4 regions of the Bradyrhizobium symbiodeficiens genome follow, and region 4 is predicted to be linked to each of the others. Evidence: predicted binding sites of a transcription regulator. Region 4 holds the regulator's gene; each other region holds the start of a gene.
What was found. Region 4 encodes PhoB, which activates phosphate uptake and scavenging genes when phosphate is short. Its sites were predicted from a motif close to TGTCATNNANCTGTCAT; they were not measured.
Positions count from the first base shown of each region.

Region 1 (4,207 bases), 390 kb from region 4:
CTGGCGCTCGTCCTCGCTGCTACGCGTGCGCCTCACGAGATGCGCGGCCTCCAGCCGCTTGAGCAGCGGCGTCAGCGTGCCCGAATCCAGGAACAGCTTCTCGCCGATGTCCTTGACCGGCACGTCGTCGCGCTCCCACAGCGCCAGCATGACCAGATATTGCGGATAGGTCAGGCCGAGCCGGTCCAGCAGCGGCTTGTAGACGCGGTTGAAGGCGTGCGCGGCCGAATAGACCGCGAAGCAGATCTGGTTGTCGAGCCGCAGCGGCGCGTCCGCTGCCGAGTGTTTTCGAGGCATGGAGAATCTCACGGGATTTCCTCCCATTCTGGTGCCGGCGGGCGGCACATTCAATTGCGAACAATTAAATGTGAGCCATGCCAATTTCAATTGCGCACAATCTAATTGTCTGCGATACAGAACTTACCCCAACCGGAAGACCCGAGGAGACGACAATGTCCGTGAACGTCCTCTACAAGACCAGCGCCAAGGCCACCGGCGGCCGCGACGGCAAGGCTGCGACCCTCGACGGCTCGCTGAATGTCAAGCTCACCACGCCGAAGGAGCTCGGCGGCGGCGGCGGCGCCGGCAACAATCCCGAGCAGCTGTTTGCGGCCGGCTATGCCGCCTGCTTCATCGGCGCGATGAAGTTCGTATCGTCGCAGGGCGGGCCGAAGGTTCCGGCTGATGCCTCCGTGACCTCGACCGTCGGCATCGGCCCGCGTTCCGAGGGCGGCTTCGGTCTCGACATCGATCTCGCCGTCTCGCTGCCGGGCCTCGCCCGCGCAGAGGCCGAGGCGCTGGTCGAGAAGGCGCACCAGGTGTGCCCGTACTCCAATGCCACGCGCGGCAATGTCGACGTTCGCCTGACGGTCGTCTGACCGAAATTGCGGATTGGCTGGCCCGGGATCCCCCCGGGCCGGCCGCTGCCATTTGCCATGCCGCGGCATGCGGCGTGCGCCTGCATGACCCCCTACGCTCGGCGCCATTGCTGGCACCGGGAAACCTCGCTAGGCCTGTGATCAAATGACCGACACAGGGGACGCGAAGGCATGACTGAAGCCGCCAGTTCTGGAGCAGCATTGGGCGCAATGAGCGGATTGCGCGTCATCGATCTCACGCGCGTGCTCGGCGGTCCCTACTGCACCCAGATTCTCGCCGACCACGGCGCCGACGTGATCAAGGTCGAGCCGCCCGCGGGCGACGAAGTGCGCGACTGGGGTCCTCCCTTCCACGAAGAGGACGCGGCCTATTTCATCGGCATCAACCGCAACAAGCGTTCGATCGGGCTCGACCTCGCCTCCGAGGGCGGCCGCATCGTGCTGCTCAAGATGCTCGAGACGGCCGACGTCCTGATCGAGAATTTCAAGCCGGGCACGCTGGAGAAATGGGGCATCGGCAACGAAATCCTCAGCAAGAAATTCCCGCGCCTCGTGCATTGCCGGATCTGCGGCTTCGGCGCCGACGGTCCGCGCGGCGGCAATCCCGGCTATGACGCCATCATCCAGGCCATGACCGGCATGATCGCGGCGACCGGCTCGCCCGAGAGCGGACCAATGCGGATCGGCGTGCCCCTGGTCGACATCGGCACCGGCCTCTACGCGGCGATCGGCATCCTGATGGCGCTGTCGGAGCGGCAGCGCTCCGGCAAGGGCCAGTTCCTTGAGACCACGCTGTACGAGACCGGCCTTGCCATCATGCATCCGCACACCGCGAATTATTTCATGCACGGCAAGCCGCCGTCGCTCACCGGCAACGAGCATCCCAACCTCGTGCCTTATGCGATCTTCCCGACCAAGACCGACAACATCTTCATCGGCGTCGGCAATGACGGCACCTTCCGCAAGCTGGCCAAGGAGATCGGCAAGCCCGAGCTCGGCACCGATCCGCGCTTTGCCCGCAACAAGGACCGCATCGCCAACCGCGAGGCGCTGCGCGCCGAGCTTGCCGCCGTGTTCAGCCAGCACGAGGCCGAGCCGCTGTGCAATCGCCTGCTCGCCGCGGGCCTGCCTGCAGGGCCCGTGCAGAAGATCGACCAGGCGTTGACGAACCCGCACACGATCGCGCGCGGCGATATTATCGAGAAGGACTGGTACAAGGGCGTGGCATCGCCGATCCGGCTCGATCGCAGCAAGCCGAGCCTGCGCCGGCTGCCGCCGAAATTCAGCCAGCACTCGGCGGAAGTGCTCGGCGAGTTCGGATATTCCAAGGCCGAGATCGACGCAATGGTCGAGAAGGGCACCGTCTGCGGGCCGGAGCGCAAGCGCTGAGGTAAGACGGGCGTCAACGGTGGTGCACTCCCTCTCCCGCACGCGGGGGAGGTTTTCGAGCCAGTAGCTGATCGCCAACCTCACATCAATGCCGCACTGCGGCGCGATCCACGCGTGTGCACCGCGAACGGAGGCGGCTGCCCCGCTCCGTCTTCGCCTATTTGCCGGCTTCCCTTTTCCAGCGCTTGCCGCTTTCGTTTCGCCCGCTTACACAGTCATGTGAACGTCATATGGCGCTGCTAGCGCAAGCGCATCTTTTGACGGCCAAGGGAGGTTTACTTGATGGCTCTTCGACATTTTGGCGCGGCTACCGCATTTGCACTCACGATCGGCATGACGGCGTCGCCGGCGCTGGCCGTGACGGAAATCCAGTGGTGGCACGCGATGACCGGCGCCAACAACGACGTCATCGTCAAGCTCGCCAACGACTTCAACGCGGCGCAGAGCGACTACAAGGTCGTCCCGACCTACAAGGGCAATTACGCCGACACGATGAACGCGGGCATCGCGGCGTTCCGTGCCGGCAACGCGCCGCACATCATGCAGGTGTTCGAGGTCGGCACCGCCACCATGATGGCTGCGACCGGCGCCGTGAAGCCGGTCTACAAGCTGATGGCCGACGCCGGCGAGAAGTTCGATCCCAAGATCTACCTGCCCGCCATCACCGGTTACTACTCGACGTCCAAGGGCGAGATGCTGTCCTTCCCCTTCAACTCGTCGTCGACCGTGATGTGGGTCAATCTCGACGAGCTGAAGAAGGCGAACGTCGAGATCCCCAAGACCTGGCCCGAAACCTTCGCCGCCGCCAAGAAGCTGCACGACAACGGTCATCCGACCTGCGGCTTCTCCGGCTCCTGGGTTACCTGGGTCAACCTCGAGCAGCTCTCCGCCTGGCACAACGTGCCGCTCGCCAGCAAGGCCAACGGCCTCGACGGCTTCGACACCAAGCTCGAGTTCAACGGACCGCTCCAGGTCAAGCATCTCGAGAAGCTGGTCGAGCTCCAGAAGGACAAGACCTACGACTATGCCGGCCGCACGAACACCGGCGAAGGCCGCTTCACGTCGGGCGAATGTCCGATCTACCTGACCTCGTCGGCGTTCTTCGGCAACGTCAAGGCGCAGGCCAAGTTCAACTTCACCGCGGTGCCGATGCCGTATTATCCTGATGTCAAGGGCGCCCCGCAGAACTCGATCATCGGCGGCGCTTCGCTCTGGGTCATGGGCGGCAAGCCGGCCGACGAATACAAGGGCGTCGCAAAATTCCTGACCTTCCTCTCGGACACCGATCGCCAAGTCTACATCCACAAGGCCTCGGGCTATCTGCCGATCACCAAGGCAGCCTATGAGAAAGCCAAGGCCGAGGGCTTCTACAAGGACCAGCCCTATCTCGAGACCCCGCTGCTCGAGCTGACCAACAAGGAGCCGACCGAGAATTCGCGCGGCCTGCGCCTCGGCAACATGGTGCAGCTGCGCGACGTCTGGTCGGAAGAGATCGAGCAGGCGCTGGCCGGCAAGAAGACCGCCAAGCAGGCGCTGGATGCCGCCGTCGAGCGCGGCAACACGATGCTGCGTCAGTTCGAAAAGACCGCCGTGAAGTAAGGCGATGAGCGGCAGGCCGGCCACCCGGCCTGCCGCTCTGGGGCACCATGCAAAAGCAAGCCATTTTTCAATCGAAGCTGTTGCCTTACGCGCTGGTTGCGCCGCAGCTCGCGATCGTCCTGATTTTCTTCTACTGGCCGGCCTTACAGGCCGTGATCCAGTCCTTCCTGCTGCAGGACGCCTTCGGTCTCTCGACCACCTTCGTCTGGTTCGACAATTACATCGAGCTGTTCAGGGATCCCGCCTATTTCGAGGCGATCGTCCGGACCTTCTTCTTCTCCTTCGCGATCGCCGTCTCGTCGTTGTCCTTTGCGCTGCTGCTCGCCGTCATGGCGGACAAG
Region 1 is NZ_CP029427.2:111,702-115,908, forward strand. It holds gene CIT39_RS00490 (MarR family winged helix-turn-helix transcriptional regulator) at 1-297, opposite strand, end outside; gene CIT39_RS00495 (organic hydroperoxide resistance protein) at 453-878, shown strand; gene CIT39_RS00500 (CaiB/BaiF CoA transferase family protein) at 1,089-2,267, shown strand; gene ugpB (sn-glycerol-3-phosphate ABC transporter substrate-binding protein UgpB) at 2,550-3,866, shown strand; gene ugpA (sn-glycerol-3-phosphate ABC transporter permease UgpA) at 3,914-4,207, shown strand, end outside.
Region 1: ugpB (sn-glycerol-3-phosphate ABC transporter substrate-binding protein UgpB) is a predicted target of PhoB. The motif match lies at 2,481-2,497, and genes of this name have one in related genera.

Region 2 (4,207 bases), 170 kb from region 4:
ACGCATCAACCGTTGCCGGCGCCTCCGGCACGAAGCCTTGCGCGAGCGCGGGATCGAGCAGGCGGTGGGTGTAATCGAAGGTCGGCCCGAGGATCTGGCCGCCCGGAATGTCCTTGAAGGTCGAGGACACCCGCCGCTGCACCCGCATCGCACCGGTGTCCACGGGCTCGCTCGCACCGAAACGGGGCAAGGTGGCGCGGAAGGCGCGAACCAGGAAGATCGCCTCGATCAGGTCGCCGCGCGCCTGCTTGATCGCCAGCGCCGCGAGCTCGCGGTCATAGAGCGAGCCTTCGCTCATGACGCGGTCCACCGCCAGCCCAAGCTGCTCCGAAATCTGGTCGAGCGTGACCTCCGGAACGTTTTGGTCGCCGCGCCGCTTGTCCGCGAGCAGGCGATGGGCGTTCTCGATGGCGCGTTCGCCGCCTTTGACTGCGACATACATGCTTCTAGCTTCCCTTGCTCGCGATGCGCGTGGTGCGTGGAATCGCGACCAATGCGTCATCGGCGACCAGCACCACATCGATGCCGCGCGGAAACAGCGCCTCGTTGACGTGCAGGCGCTCGAACAGATCGAACGGCTTGACCGACGCATTGAGCATCGCGACGCCGTCGATGCCAGGGCCGCGCAGCTCGAAACTGCGGCCTGCGTCGAGGCTGTCGACCTGCAGGATCAATGTGGTGGACCGGTCCGGATATTCGCTGGTGCCGAGCGCGAAGCGTTCGAGTTGCGGCAGCGCACCGCCGTCACTGATCAGCGCAAAACTCGCAATCGATGAATCCTGCACCACAGGCGCGCCGGTGTGGAATTTCAGCCATTTCACCAATTCCGGGCTCTCCGCCATCCGCGCGTCGAGCCAGAGCGGCGTGTCGTGATCGAACAGCGTCAGCGCGATCGCGGCGGTGCCGCGCATCATCGTATCAGGCGCTCCGGCCATCGGGACAATGCGCTGGACCGAGCCAGGCCGCGCCATCGCGTCCATCACCGAGCGAAAGGTCGATTGCGCCGACAGCACCTTGTCGGCGAAACCGGGCGGCAGTTCCGCAATCGTGGTCATGGCCTCACCCCTCACCGCGCACCATGGTGTAGAAATCAACCTTCGTCGCGGCGGTCTCCGCCGCCGCCTGCTTGCGGGCAGTCATAAGCTGCTCACGCAACGGCGCGATAACGTCCCGCTCCACCGCCGCGCCAAAATCCCGGGACTGTACCAGCGCGTCGCACAGCGCGATCAGCCGCGCCTTCTCACCGTCGCGCCCGAGCGTGTAGCCGAACCCGACCTCGCCGCTCGCCAGCCGCACCGCCGCGCGCGACACCGTCGCTTCGCCGAGATTGAACGGCGCGCCGTCGCCGCCGACCCTGCCGCGCAGCATGACGAGGCCGTTCTCCGGCGCGCGCAAATCCTGATGGGCCGGCAGGACGAAGTCGCGGAGGCGGGCGGCGATCTCGCCCGCCTCCGCGCGCGCCAGCACGGCCATGGCGGCCTGGCGCTGGGCTTGCTGGTTGTTGTGCTGGGTCACCTGATCCACCGAACTTTCCGACCGAACTTGCCGCATCAAAGTTGTCTATGATAATAGACAACTTCATAAGGGAGCGCCATGACTGTTTCGTGACAAAGCTGTGATTTCTGGAGTAGGTTGCCGCGACATGAGTATGCAGGACACCGCCTCCTCGGGCGTCGCGCTATGGCGCCTCGTTGCCGACGGCATCGAGCGCGGCATCGCCGACGGCCGTTTCGCGGCCGGCGACAAATTGCCGGGCGAGATGGAGATCGCCGAAACCTATCGGGTGAACCGCCACACCGTGCGGCGCGCGCTGGCAGCCCTTGCCGAGCGCGGCCTCGTGCGTGCCGAGCGCGGCAGCGGAACCTATGTCGAGGCGCAGAAGCTCGCCTATCCCCTGCGTTCGCGCACCCGATTCTCCGAGATTGTCGGCGCCGGCGGCCGCGAGCCGCGCGGGCAGTTGATCGAGGCGACCGACGATGTCGCGACCCGTGAGCTGGCGCGCGAGCTCGGCTTGAAGACCGGCGCGCCCCTGGTGCGAATCGAGGCGATCAGGCTGGCCGACCGCACGCCGATCTGCGTCTCCACCACCTGGCTGTCGGCGGAATTGTTTCCAGGTGCAGGCGCCGTGTTCGCGGCGACACGCTCGATGACGAAGCTGCTGGAACATTACGGCGTGGGCGACTATCGCCGCGGCGCGACGAGGATCACGGCCGGCATCGTCGACGCTACCGACGCGGCCCGGCTCGACCTGGCACTCGGACGCCCGATCCTGGTGGTCGACGCGACCGACCATGATCTCGAGGGCAAGCCGCTGATGACCAAGCATTCGCGGTTCGCGGCCGAGCGGGTGGAGTTTCTGGTGGAGAACGGGTGAACGAGCGACCACGCAGGGCTCGTAGGGTGGGAAAGGCGCACTTGCGCCGTGCCCACCATCTCTCCCCGATAGCCGAGTTGACGTGGTGGGCACGCTTCGCTTTGCCCACCCTACGGCAGCTGCAACTAAGCTACCGCCCTGCGCCCAATGATCGCAAAGCGCAGCTTGCCAGAGATGAAATCGATCGCGGCCACCGCGACCAGGATCATCAAGATCAGGAACGACACTTTCTGCCATTCCAGCACGCGGATCTGCTCGGCGAGCTGGAGGCCGATGCCGCCGGCGCCGACGATGCCGATGATGGTGGCCGAGCGGGTGTTCGATTCGATGAAATAAAGCACCTGGCCCGCGATCACCGGCAGCACCTGCGGCATCAGGCCGAAGCGGATCTCGTGCAGCGCGCTGCCGCCGGAAGCGCGGATGCCTTCGACCTGCTTCTGGTCGGCACCCTCGATCGCCTCGGAGAACAGCTTGCCGAAGGCGCCGAAATCCGACACCGCGATGGCGAGCACACCGGCGAACGGGCCGAGCCCGACGACGTTGATCCACACCAGCGCCCAGATCAGCGTGTCGACGCCGCGGATCGAATCCAGGAAGCGGCGGACCGGGAAACGCAGGATGACCGACGGCACCACGTTGCGCGCGGCAAACAGGCTGACCGGAAGCGCGAACAGCGCAGCCAGCGTAGTGCCGAGCAGCGCAATCGAGAGCGTCTCGCCCATCGCCTTCAGATATAGCGGCAGCGAGGAGCCGGGATCGGGCGGGATCATCATCATGCTGATCCAGCCGAGCTGGCTGAGGCCGTTGAAGAGCCGTGACGGCGAAAAATCGAGGTCGACGAGGCCATAGATGAAAATCGCGAACGCCGCGACGATCATTGCCGGCGTCGCGAGCCGCGCCGCAGCCGGCCGCTCGAACACATCGGGATAGCGCGCGCGCATCTGCGCGGCATCAACTTCGGGCGGCTTGCTCACGTTCGCGCCTCCTTGCCGAACAGTCGGCCGCGCACCCAGCCGGTCGTGATGTCGATCAGGAAGACCGTGACGATGATCGTCACGAGAATGGCACTGACATCGGAGTAGTAGAACTTGCGGATCGCGACGATGAGCTCCTGTCCGATACCGCCGGCACCGACGAAACCCATCACCGAGGCCTCGCGCACATTGATCTCGAAACGCAACAGCGCGTAGCTCGCGTAGCCCGCCGAGACCTGGGGCAGGATCGCAAAGCGCATGCAGGAGAGCCAGCTCGCGCCAGTCGATCGGATGCCTTCGACCGGCTTCATGTCGGCATTCTCGACGATCTCGGAAAACAGCTTTCCGAGCGCGCCTGTGGAGTGGATCGCAATCGCGAGCACGCCAGCCATCGGGCCGAGACCAAAGGCGATCACGAAGATCAGCGCGAATACGATGCCCGGCACGGTACGGGCGAACTCGAGCAGCCGCCGCACCAAGAAGCGCAGCCAGGGTCCCGGCGAAGTATTCTCGGCCGCGAAGAAATTGAGCGCGAACGCGAACACCGCTCCGATCAGCGTACCGACATAGCTGATCAGCAGGGTCTCGGCGAGCAGCTTCAGCCAATTGTGCCACCCCCAGAACCACTCGCCAAAATTGGTCCAGACCCGCTGGCCGTTGTCGAGCGTGAGAATACGGTCGAAATAGCTGACGAAATTGCCGAAGTAAGTGAAGAGGGTGCGCAGGTTAACTTCGGCGCCGATCGAGGCCACGATCAGCGCAGCAACAAACAGCCCTGCACCCGCCGTAAGCCGCAGGCGCTTGCGGGCAACCGCCTTGCGGTAGGCCACATTCAGCACCGCGAGCTGCTGTTCGGGGA
Region 2 is NZ_CP029427.2:6,581,582-6,585,788, forward strand. It holds gene CIT39_RS31020 (carbon-phosphorus lyase complex subunit) at 1-442, opposite strand, end outside; gene phnH (phosphonate C-P lyase system protein PhnH) at 447-1,055, opposite strand; gene phnG (phosphonate C-P lyase system protein PhnG) at 1,060-1,524, opposite strand; gene phnF (phosphonate metabolism transcriptional regulator PhnF) at 1,643-2,374, shown strand; gene phnE (phosphonate ABC transporter, permease protein PhnE) at 2,500-3,315, opposite strand; gene phnE (phosphonate ABC transporter, permease protein PhnE) at 3,345-4,207, opposite strand, start outside.
Region 2: phnF (phosphonate metabolism transcriptional regulator PhnF) is a predicted target of PhoB. The motif match lies at 1,594-1,610, and genes of this name have one in related genera.

Region 3 (4,207 bases), 3.4 Mb from region 4:
TGGAGGCGTCACGGCAGGCCGCAGTCGCGATCGCGAACACGCGTCCGACCTGCATCACGCGGCACAATGCGCGGAAGCGCCTCAGCGAGGTCAGCGCCTTGTCGACGGCATCGGGCGCGAGCAGGCCGGTGCTCTGCACCTCGCGTCCAAGGCCGCACAGCGTCTTCTCGTTGAAGATCGGAATGAGACTGCGCGTCAGTCCCTCGTAGACGACGAGACGGACCGAGTTGGAGCCGATATCGATGACCGCGACGCTCGAGCCGCGCTTGCGCGGCCGCTTCACGTCGGAAATCCCCGATCAGGATTGATGGCGTTCGTTCCGGCGCGTGAGACGACGCGGCGAGGATTCCTTGAGCGACTTTCCACGGCCAGACAGACTCGGATTTGTCATGAAGTAGTTGTGCACGTTGAAAGGCTCCTCGCCCTTCGCGGTCTTCATACGCGTTGAGGACCCGTCCGGCAACAATTGCCAGCTTTGCTCATTGTCCTTCAGGTTCGCGACCATGATCTGTTCGAGAACCTGCTGATGCACCGTGGGATTCTGCAGCGGGCACAGCACCTCGACGCGGCGATCGAGGTTGCGGGGCATCATGTCGGCCGACGAGATATACACAGCCGCCTTGGCGCTCGGCAGGCCCTGACCCATGCCGAAGCAGTAGATTCGGCCGTGTTCCAGGAAGCGTCCGATGATCGACTTGACGCGAATGTTCTCGGACAGGCCGGGAATGCCGGGCCGCAGGCAACAGATACCGCGCACCACCAGCTCGACCTGCACGCCGGCCTGGGAGGCCTCGTACAGCGCATCGATAATATCAGGATCGACCAGCGCATTCATCTTCATCCAGACCGCGCCGGACCGGCCGTGCTTAGCGTGTGCGGTCTCGCCCTGGATATGCTCGATGATGCGTTTGCGCAGGGTGAGCGGCGACACCGCCATCTTTTCCAGATCGCTCGGCGCGGCATAGCCGGTGATGAAATTGAACACGCGCGCAGCATCGCGGCCGATGGTCGGATCGGATGTGAAGTAGGAGAGGTCGGTGTAGATGCGCGCGGTGACCGGGTGGTAGTTGCCGGTACCGGTATGAACGTAAGTCGTGAGGCTGCCGCCCTCGCGGCGCACCACCATCGAGAGTTTTGCGTGCGTCTTCAGTTCGAGGAAGCCGTAGACGACCTGCACGCCGGCGCGTTCGAGATCGCGCGCCCAGCGGATATTGGCCTCCTCGTCGAAGCGCGCCTTGAGCTCGATCAGCGCGGTGACGGACTTGCCGGCTTCGGCAGCTTCCACGAGCGCGCGCACGATCGGCGAGTTGCTCGAGGTGCGGTAGAGCGTCTGCTTGATGGCGACGACGTCGGGGTCGCGCGTCGCCTGCTGGAGAAACTGCACCACCACGTCGAAGGATTCGTAGGGGTGATGGACGACGAGGTCCTTCTGCCGGATCGCAGCGAAGATGTCGCCGCCTTGCTCGCGCACGCGCTCGGGATGCCGGGGCACGTAAGGGGTGAATTCCAGATCGGGCCGGTCGAGGCGGGTGAGTTGCGAGAGCTCGTTCATGGCGAGCACGCCGTCGACGAGGAACACCTCGTCGTCGGCGGTCGACAGCGCGTGCTGCACGAAGTTGCGCAGCTGCTCCGGCATCTTGGCGTCGATCTCGAGCCGGATCACCGAGCCGCGGCGGCGGCGTTTCAGCGCGGTCTCGAACAGGCGGACGAGATCCTCGGCCTCTTCCTCGATTTCGAGTTCGGAGTCGCGGATGACGCGAAAAGCGCCTTGGCCGTGCAGGTTGTAGCCGGGGAACAGGCGGTTGATGAACAGGGCGGTCGCCTGTTCCAGCGAGATCAGCCGGACCACCTTGCCCTCGGTCGGCAGGCGGATGAAGCGGTCGATCTTGCCCGGCATGCGGATCAACGCGTTCATCTGCTTGCCGTCGGCGGCGCGCGTGAGCTGGAGCGCGATGGTGAAGCCGAGGCTCGGGATGAACGGGAAGGGGTGGGCGGGGTCGATCGCCAGCGGCGTCAGCAGCGGGAACACGTTGCTGAGGAAGTAGTCCTCGATCCAGGTCCGTTCCGCCTTGGTGACGTCCTTGCCCTCGACCAGCACGATGCCGACATCGGCCAGGGTGCCGCGCAAATCGCGCCAGATTGCCTGCTGGTCGGAGGCAAGCTCGGAGACGGTGCGGTTGATCAGCGCGAGCTGCTCGGACGGGGTCAGACCGTCGGGGCTGCGTTCGGCAATGCCCTCGCGCACCTGGGCCTTGATGCCGGCGACGCGGACCATGAAGAACTCGTCGAGGTTATTCGCCGAAATCGACAGGAATCGCACCCGCTCAAGCATGGGGTGGCTTGGATTGACCGATTCCTCCAGGACGCGGCGGTTGAAATGCAGCCAGGAGAGCTCGCGGTTGATGAATCGCTCGGGACTCGATGCGATCGCCGGCAGGCTCTCGGTCTCTGGGGCTTTTTCTTTAGTTTCAACAGTTTGCACAGAGTCCATCAGAAGTCGGTCCATCCAGTTCGCCCCAATTTGCGACTTACCCGCAAAACCGCCGGGAGCATGTGTTAGAGCGATGACGTTTCGATGACATTGATGTTCCGCCGCTTCGCCGCGTCAAGCGGGCTTCGCGTGGGGCCTTGGAAGCGCAGGTCAGGCGTCCCGCAACAGCTCGGCGGCCAGCGCCCGGGTGACGGGGCGGCCGAGCCTGAGGGCTTCGCTGTCGAGCAGCTCCACGGCCTGGCGGGCGGCGGCCGAGGACCGCTCCAGGCGGGTGGCGAGGTAGCTGACCACGCTCTCGTCGACGGCGAGCTGGCGGTCGGCGCAGAATTTGACGATCAGGCCGCGGAACAGTCGGTCGTCGGGCGGCAGCAACGCGACCACCGGCACGGCCCGCAGACGCGAGCGCAGGTCGCGAAGCTCGATTTCCAGCGCGGCTGGCACCTCGCGTCCGGTGAAGAGGAGGTTGGCCTCGTCCTCGCGGGCAAGGTTCATCAGGTGGAAGAGGGCGCGTTCGTCAAATTCCCCGACCTTGATGTCCTCGACCACCAGGGCGCCGGTGGCGAGCGCGCCCGGAACGCTCGCGGCGGTCAGTGCATTGGCCGTGGTGGAGCGGGGCGCCGGATTCCTCAGCCCAGATCGCGGCGAGATGGCTCTTGCCGCTTCCTTCCGGGCCGGCCAGCCACATGATCCGGTTCGGCCATTCCGGCCAGCTGTCGATCAGGCCGAGACCGGCCGCGTTGGCGGGGCCTTCGAGGAAATTGTCCCGGCTGAGGCTTTCCGCATGCGGAAGCGAAAACGCCAATTGTCGGGGGTGAACGCGGCCTGGCACGCTTGCTTTGCTCCATGCCGGCGGGCCCGGCGTGATGTGAAGAGATCGAACGTATCGAGCGGGAGTTGGCCTTTTGCGGGGCCACATCGCCTCTCATTTGGCCTCGATCGTACTCATGTGCCGCAGCCACTCGACCAGATAGAGCGACACGGAGGCGAGCGTGAAGACCGTGACGAGGCTCATCAGGATGATATCATAAGGGGCCGGCTTGAAGCCGAAGGCAAGCGCCGCCAGCACGAGGGCCGCGAACGCCACTTGCGCCACGGTGTTAAGCTTGGACACTTTCGACGGCTTCATCTCGACCGGCCGGTCGAACAGCCAGGATACGATCACGGCGGCGACGATCATGATGTCGCGCGAGACCACCAGGATCACGATCCAGCGCGGGATTGCGCCCCAGATCCCGAGCGCCATGTAGATCGAGACCAGCAGCGCCTTGTCCGCGAGCGGATCGAGCAGGGCGCCGAGTTCGCTCGTCATGTTGAAGCGCTTGGCCAGGAAGCCGTCCACGGCATCGCTGATCCCGGCGATCAGGAAGACGGCGAACGCGACCTCCATTTGGCTCGACACGATGGCCCAGACGATGATCGGGACCAGCATGATGCGGCCCAGGGTAATGATATTCGGAATACTCACGAAAGCGCTTCCCGGCACCCGGTCTGACCTCGAATCCGGCCCCCTCGGGAGGCTGAACCGGTTGATATCTACATACTATAGGGTGGGGCGCCACGCTTGCCATTGCGCGTCCCCGGAATTCGACGTAACCAGCCGCAAACCCACTGGAAATCGGGCATGACCGACCGCAAAAACGGCCTCACTTACGCCGATTCAGGCGTCGATATCGACGCGGGCAACCGCCTGGTCGATTTGATCAAGCCGATGGTGCG
Region 3 is NZ_CP029427.2:3,365,439-3,369,645, forward strand. It holds gene ppx (exopolyphosphatase) at 1-283, opposite strand, end outside; gene CIT39_RS15410 (RNA degradosome polyphosphate kinase) at 299-2,491, opposite strand; partial or broken gene CIT39_RS15415 (P-loop NTPase family protein) at 2,642-3,320, opposite strand; gene CIT39_RS15420 (CDP-alcohol phosphatidyltransferase family protein) at 3,414-3,956, opposite strand; gene purM (phosphoribosylformylglycinamidine cyclo-ligase) at 4,113-4,207, shown strand, end outside.
Region 3: CIT39_RS15410 (RNA degradosome polyphosphate kinase) is a predicted target of PhoB. The motif match lies at 2,565-2,581, and genes of this name have one in related genera.

Region 4 (4,207 bases):
GGTTCGACCGAAGGCGGCCTGCGCAACGCGATCGTCGGCTCGGTCATCATGACGGTGATCGGCGTCGGCATCGGCGCGCCGCTCGGCCTGTTCGCCGGCACCTACCTCGCCGAATACGGCCGCAACGACCGCCTGACCTCGGTGATCCGCTTCATCAACGACATCCTGCTCTCGGCGCCCTCGATCATCATCGGCCTGTTCATCTACGGCGCGGTGGTGGTGCCGATGCGTGGCTTCTCCGCGATCGCGGGCAGCCTGGCGCTCGCCGTCATCGTGATCCCGGTCGTGCTGCGCACCACCGAGGACATGCTGCTGCTGGTGCCGAATCCGCTGCGTGAGGCGGCCTCGGCGCTGGGCCTGCCGCGTTCGCTGGTGATCAAGCGGATCGCCTATCGTGCGGCCCGGTCCGGCCTCATCACCGGCGTGCTGCTCGCCACCGCCCGCGTCGCCGGCGAGACCGCGCCGCTGCTGTTCACCGCGCTGTCGAACCAGTTCTTCAGCCTCGGCCTGAACAAGACGATGGCCAACCTGCCCGTCACCATCAACAACTTCGTGCAGAGCCCCTACGCCTACTGGAAGCAGTTGGCGTGGAGCGGCGCACTGCTCATCACCCTGACCGTGCTTGCCCTGAACATTGGCGCGCGCATCCTTGGCGCCGAGAGGACCGCAAAATGAGTGATCTTTCCGTATCGATGAGCGCGTCCGGTGGCCTGCCGCACGCGCCTGTGCTGCCCGAGGCGCCCGCCAAGGTGACGGTGCGCAACCTCAACTTCTATTACGGCGAGCACCACGCGCTGAAGAACATCAACCTGACGCTCGGCGCCAACCGCGTCACGGCGTTCATCGGCCCGTCGGGCTGCGGCAAGTCGACCCTGCTGCGCATCTTCAACCGGATGTACGATCTCTATCCGGGCCAGCGCGCCACCGGCCAGCTGATGCTGGACCAGACCAACATCCTCGACCTCAAGCTCGACCTCAATCTGCTGCGCGCCCGGGTCGGCATGGTGTTCCAGAAGCCGACGCCGTTCCCGATGACTATCTACGAGAACATCGCTTTCGGCATCCGCCTCTACGAGAAGATCTCGAAGTCCGAGATGGACGACCGCGTCGAGAAGGCGCTGCGCGGCGGCGCCCTCTGGAACGAGGTCAAGGACAAGCTCAACGCTTCCGGCCTGTCGCTCTCCGGCGGCCAGCAGCAGCGCCTGTGCATCGCCCGCACCGTCGCGGTGCGCCCCGAAGTCATCCTGTTCGACGAGCCGTGCTCGGCGCTCGACCCGATCTCGACCGCCAAGGTCGAGGAGCTGATCCAGGAACTGTCCGAGAACTACACGATCGCGATCGTCACCCACAACATGCAGCAGGCCGCGCGCGTCTCCGACAAGACCGCCTTCATGTATCTCGGCGAGCTGATCGAGTTCGACGACACCAGCAAGATCTTCACGTCGCCGACTGACCGGCGCACGCAGGATTACATCACTGGCCGGTTCGGCTGAGGAGACGGAACATGGGTACCGAACATACCGCCAAGGCCTTCGACACCGACCTCCAGGAACTCACGCGCCTGGTCGCCGAGATGGGCGGCATCGCCGAGCGCATGATCGTCGATTCCGTCGATGCGCTGATCCGCCGCGACGTCGCGCTCGGCCAGCGCGTCGTCACCATCGATGCCGATCTCGACGCGCTGCAGAAGCGCATCGAGGAACGCGCGGTGCTCACCATCGCCCGCCGCCAGCCGATGGCGGTGGATTTGCGCGAGATCGTCGGCGCGATGCGCGTCGCGACCGACCTCGAGCGCATCGGCGACCTCGCCAAGAACATGGGCAAGCGCGTCGCCGCGCTGGAGACCGATTTCCATCCGCTGAAACTGTTCCGCGGCCTCGAGCACATGACCGACCTCGTGCAGCAGCAGGTCAAGTCGGTGCTGGACGCCTATGCCGCGCACGATCTGCCGGCGGCGATGGCGGTGTGGAAGGGCGACGAGGAGGTCGACGCGATCTGCACCTCGCTGTTCCGCGAGCTCCTCACCTACATGATGGAGGATCCGCGCAACATCTCGTTCTGCATCCACCTGATGTTCTGCGCCAAGAACATCGAGCGGATCGGCGACCACGCCACCAACATCGCCGAGACCGTGTTCTACATGATCGAGGGCCAGGCGATCACCGACAAGCGGCCGAAGGGCGACATGACCACCTTCGCCACGGCGATCCCGAATACCTGAAGACTTTAAGGAGCGACGACACCATGGGCGCACGCATTATGGTGGTTGAGGACGAGGAAGCTCTCACCGAGCTGCTTCGCTACAACCTCGAAGGCGACGGCTATGACGTCGAGACGGTCATGCGCGGCGACGACGCCGACACCCGCCTCAAGGAGCACATCCCCGATTTGATCGTGCTCGACTGGATGCTGCCGGGCCTGTCGGGCATCGAGCTGTGCAGGCGCCTGCGCACCCGGCCCGACACCAAGCAGCTGCCGATCATCATGCTCACCGCGCGCGGCGAGGAGAGCGAGCGGGTGCGGGGGCTTGCGACCGGCGCCGACGATTACATCGTCAAGCCGTTCTCGGTGCCGGAGCTCCTGGCGCGCGTGAAGGGCCTGCTGCGGCGCGCCAGCCCCGAGCGGCTCGCCACCGTGCTGGCCTATGGCGACATCGAGCTCGACCGCGACAAGCGCCGCGTGGCGCGCTCGGGCCGGCCGATCGATCTCGGCCCGACCGAATATCGCCTGCTGGAGTTCTTCCTGGAGCATCCCGGCCGCGTGTTCTCGCGCGAGCAGCTGCTCGACAGCGTCTGGGGCCGCGACATCTACATCGACGAGCGCACCGTCGACGTTCATATCGGCCGCCTGCGCAAGCTGCTCAATCTCGGCCGCGAGCAGGACCCGATCCGCACCGTCCGCGGCGCCGGCTACGCGCTGGACGATCGCTTCGCGAAGGCCGAGCAGGCGTAGCGGGTTGTGGGCTGCCGTTTGGCGCTGTAGCCGCAATCTCAGCCGTCATCCCGGGGCGCGCGCAGCGCGAGCCCGGGATCTCCGCGCGAGCGCTTGCGCCCGTCGCGATAACCACAGGACGTAGTTTGGCGAAGACTCGGAGTGACCATCTCGCGCAATAACTGCGCCCTGTGGTTATGGATCCCCGCGTTCGCGGGGATGACACCGAGATTGTTGCGCCGTCGTCGTGTGACAGCACCGTCCTTAGTCAGCTAAATCCGCAAGCTCACCGCGGCCCCGGCTTAGGTGCTGCGCGCCGGCGATCGGCCGCCGGCTGATACGCCACGCGCGAGTGCTGGGCGCAGTAGGGCAGGCCGGACAGCGCCTTGCCGCCGCAGAAGAAGAAGTCCGGGCTGGAGGGATCTCCGACCGGCCAATGGCAGGTCGCCTCGTTCAGCTCGAGCAGCGACAGCCGCTGGCTCATCGGCACCACGTTGTCGTAGGTGACCGGCTCGGCCTCCACCTCGACCTCGAAGGCCTGGGCCAGCGCGGTGTTGCCGCGCGCGATGGGGCGGGTCACCCGCATCATGTGCTGTGCGGGGCGCGCCTTGCGCGGCCGGGGCGCGGCCGATGACGGGCTCTTTGCGCGGCCGGACAGACCGAGCCTGTGCACTTTGCCGATCACGGCATTGCGGGTCACATTGCCGAGCTCAGCTGCGATCTGGCTGGCCGAAAGTCCGGCCTCCCAGAGCTTTTTCAGCTGCTCGACGCGATCATCGGACCAGGTCAAAACCGTCATTGCACCCTTTCCCTCGTCGCGCGGCTGCCGTCCTGGCGCCCATGCGGCGATTGCTAAGCTTCGAAAAACCCGTGCCGCCAGAATCCCTTAGGGCTCGCCGGGCGCGACTGACGCCCGAACGTTTACGCCGGTACATGAGGACTCTTGAGATCAGAACCGCTGCACGAGATGTCGTATCTGACAATCCAAACGCTACAATATGGCGTGACTCCCGCGCAAGAGTCCGCCGACTCGCTTCCACATGTTCCGTGGTGAAATCCCGCAAAATCGGCACCGCAAGACTACGGATTCTGCGTTTCCCGAGGCTTTCCGGGCGGCATTGACACCCGTCTTGCCAGGCATAAGATAGTCCCGCGTGCCGCCCTTAAAAGGCGGCACGTTTCGTTTTCCGGGCCGGTGGATGGTGCGTTGCGCAATGCACGCGTCACACCGTCCGCAACATTCAAGTGACATCATGACGAACAGCGCAGCGCCGCA
Region 4 is NZ_CP029427.2:6,747,540-6,751,746, reverse strand. It holds gene pstA (phosphate ABC transporter permease PstA) at 1-675, shown strand, start outside; gene pstB (phosphate ABC transporter ATP-binding protein PstB) at 672-1,493, shown strand; gene phoU (phosphate signaling complex protein PhoU) at 1,505-2,221, shown strand; gene phoB (phosphate regulon transcriptional regulator PhoB) at 2,245-2,952, shown strand; gene CIT39_RS31880 (GcrA family cell cycle regulator) at 3,218-3,730, opposite strand; gene CIT39_RS31875 (aspartate aminotransferase family protein) at 4,185-4,207, shown strand, end outside.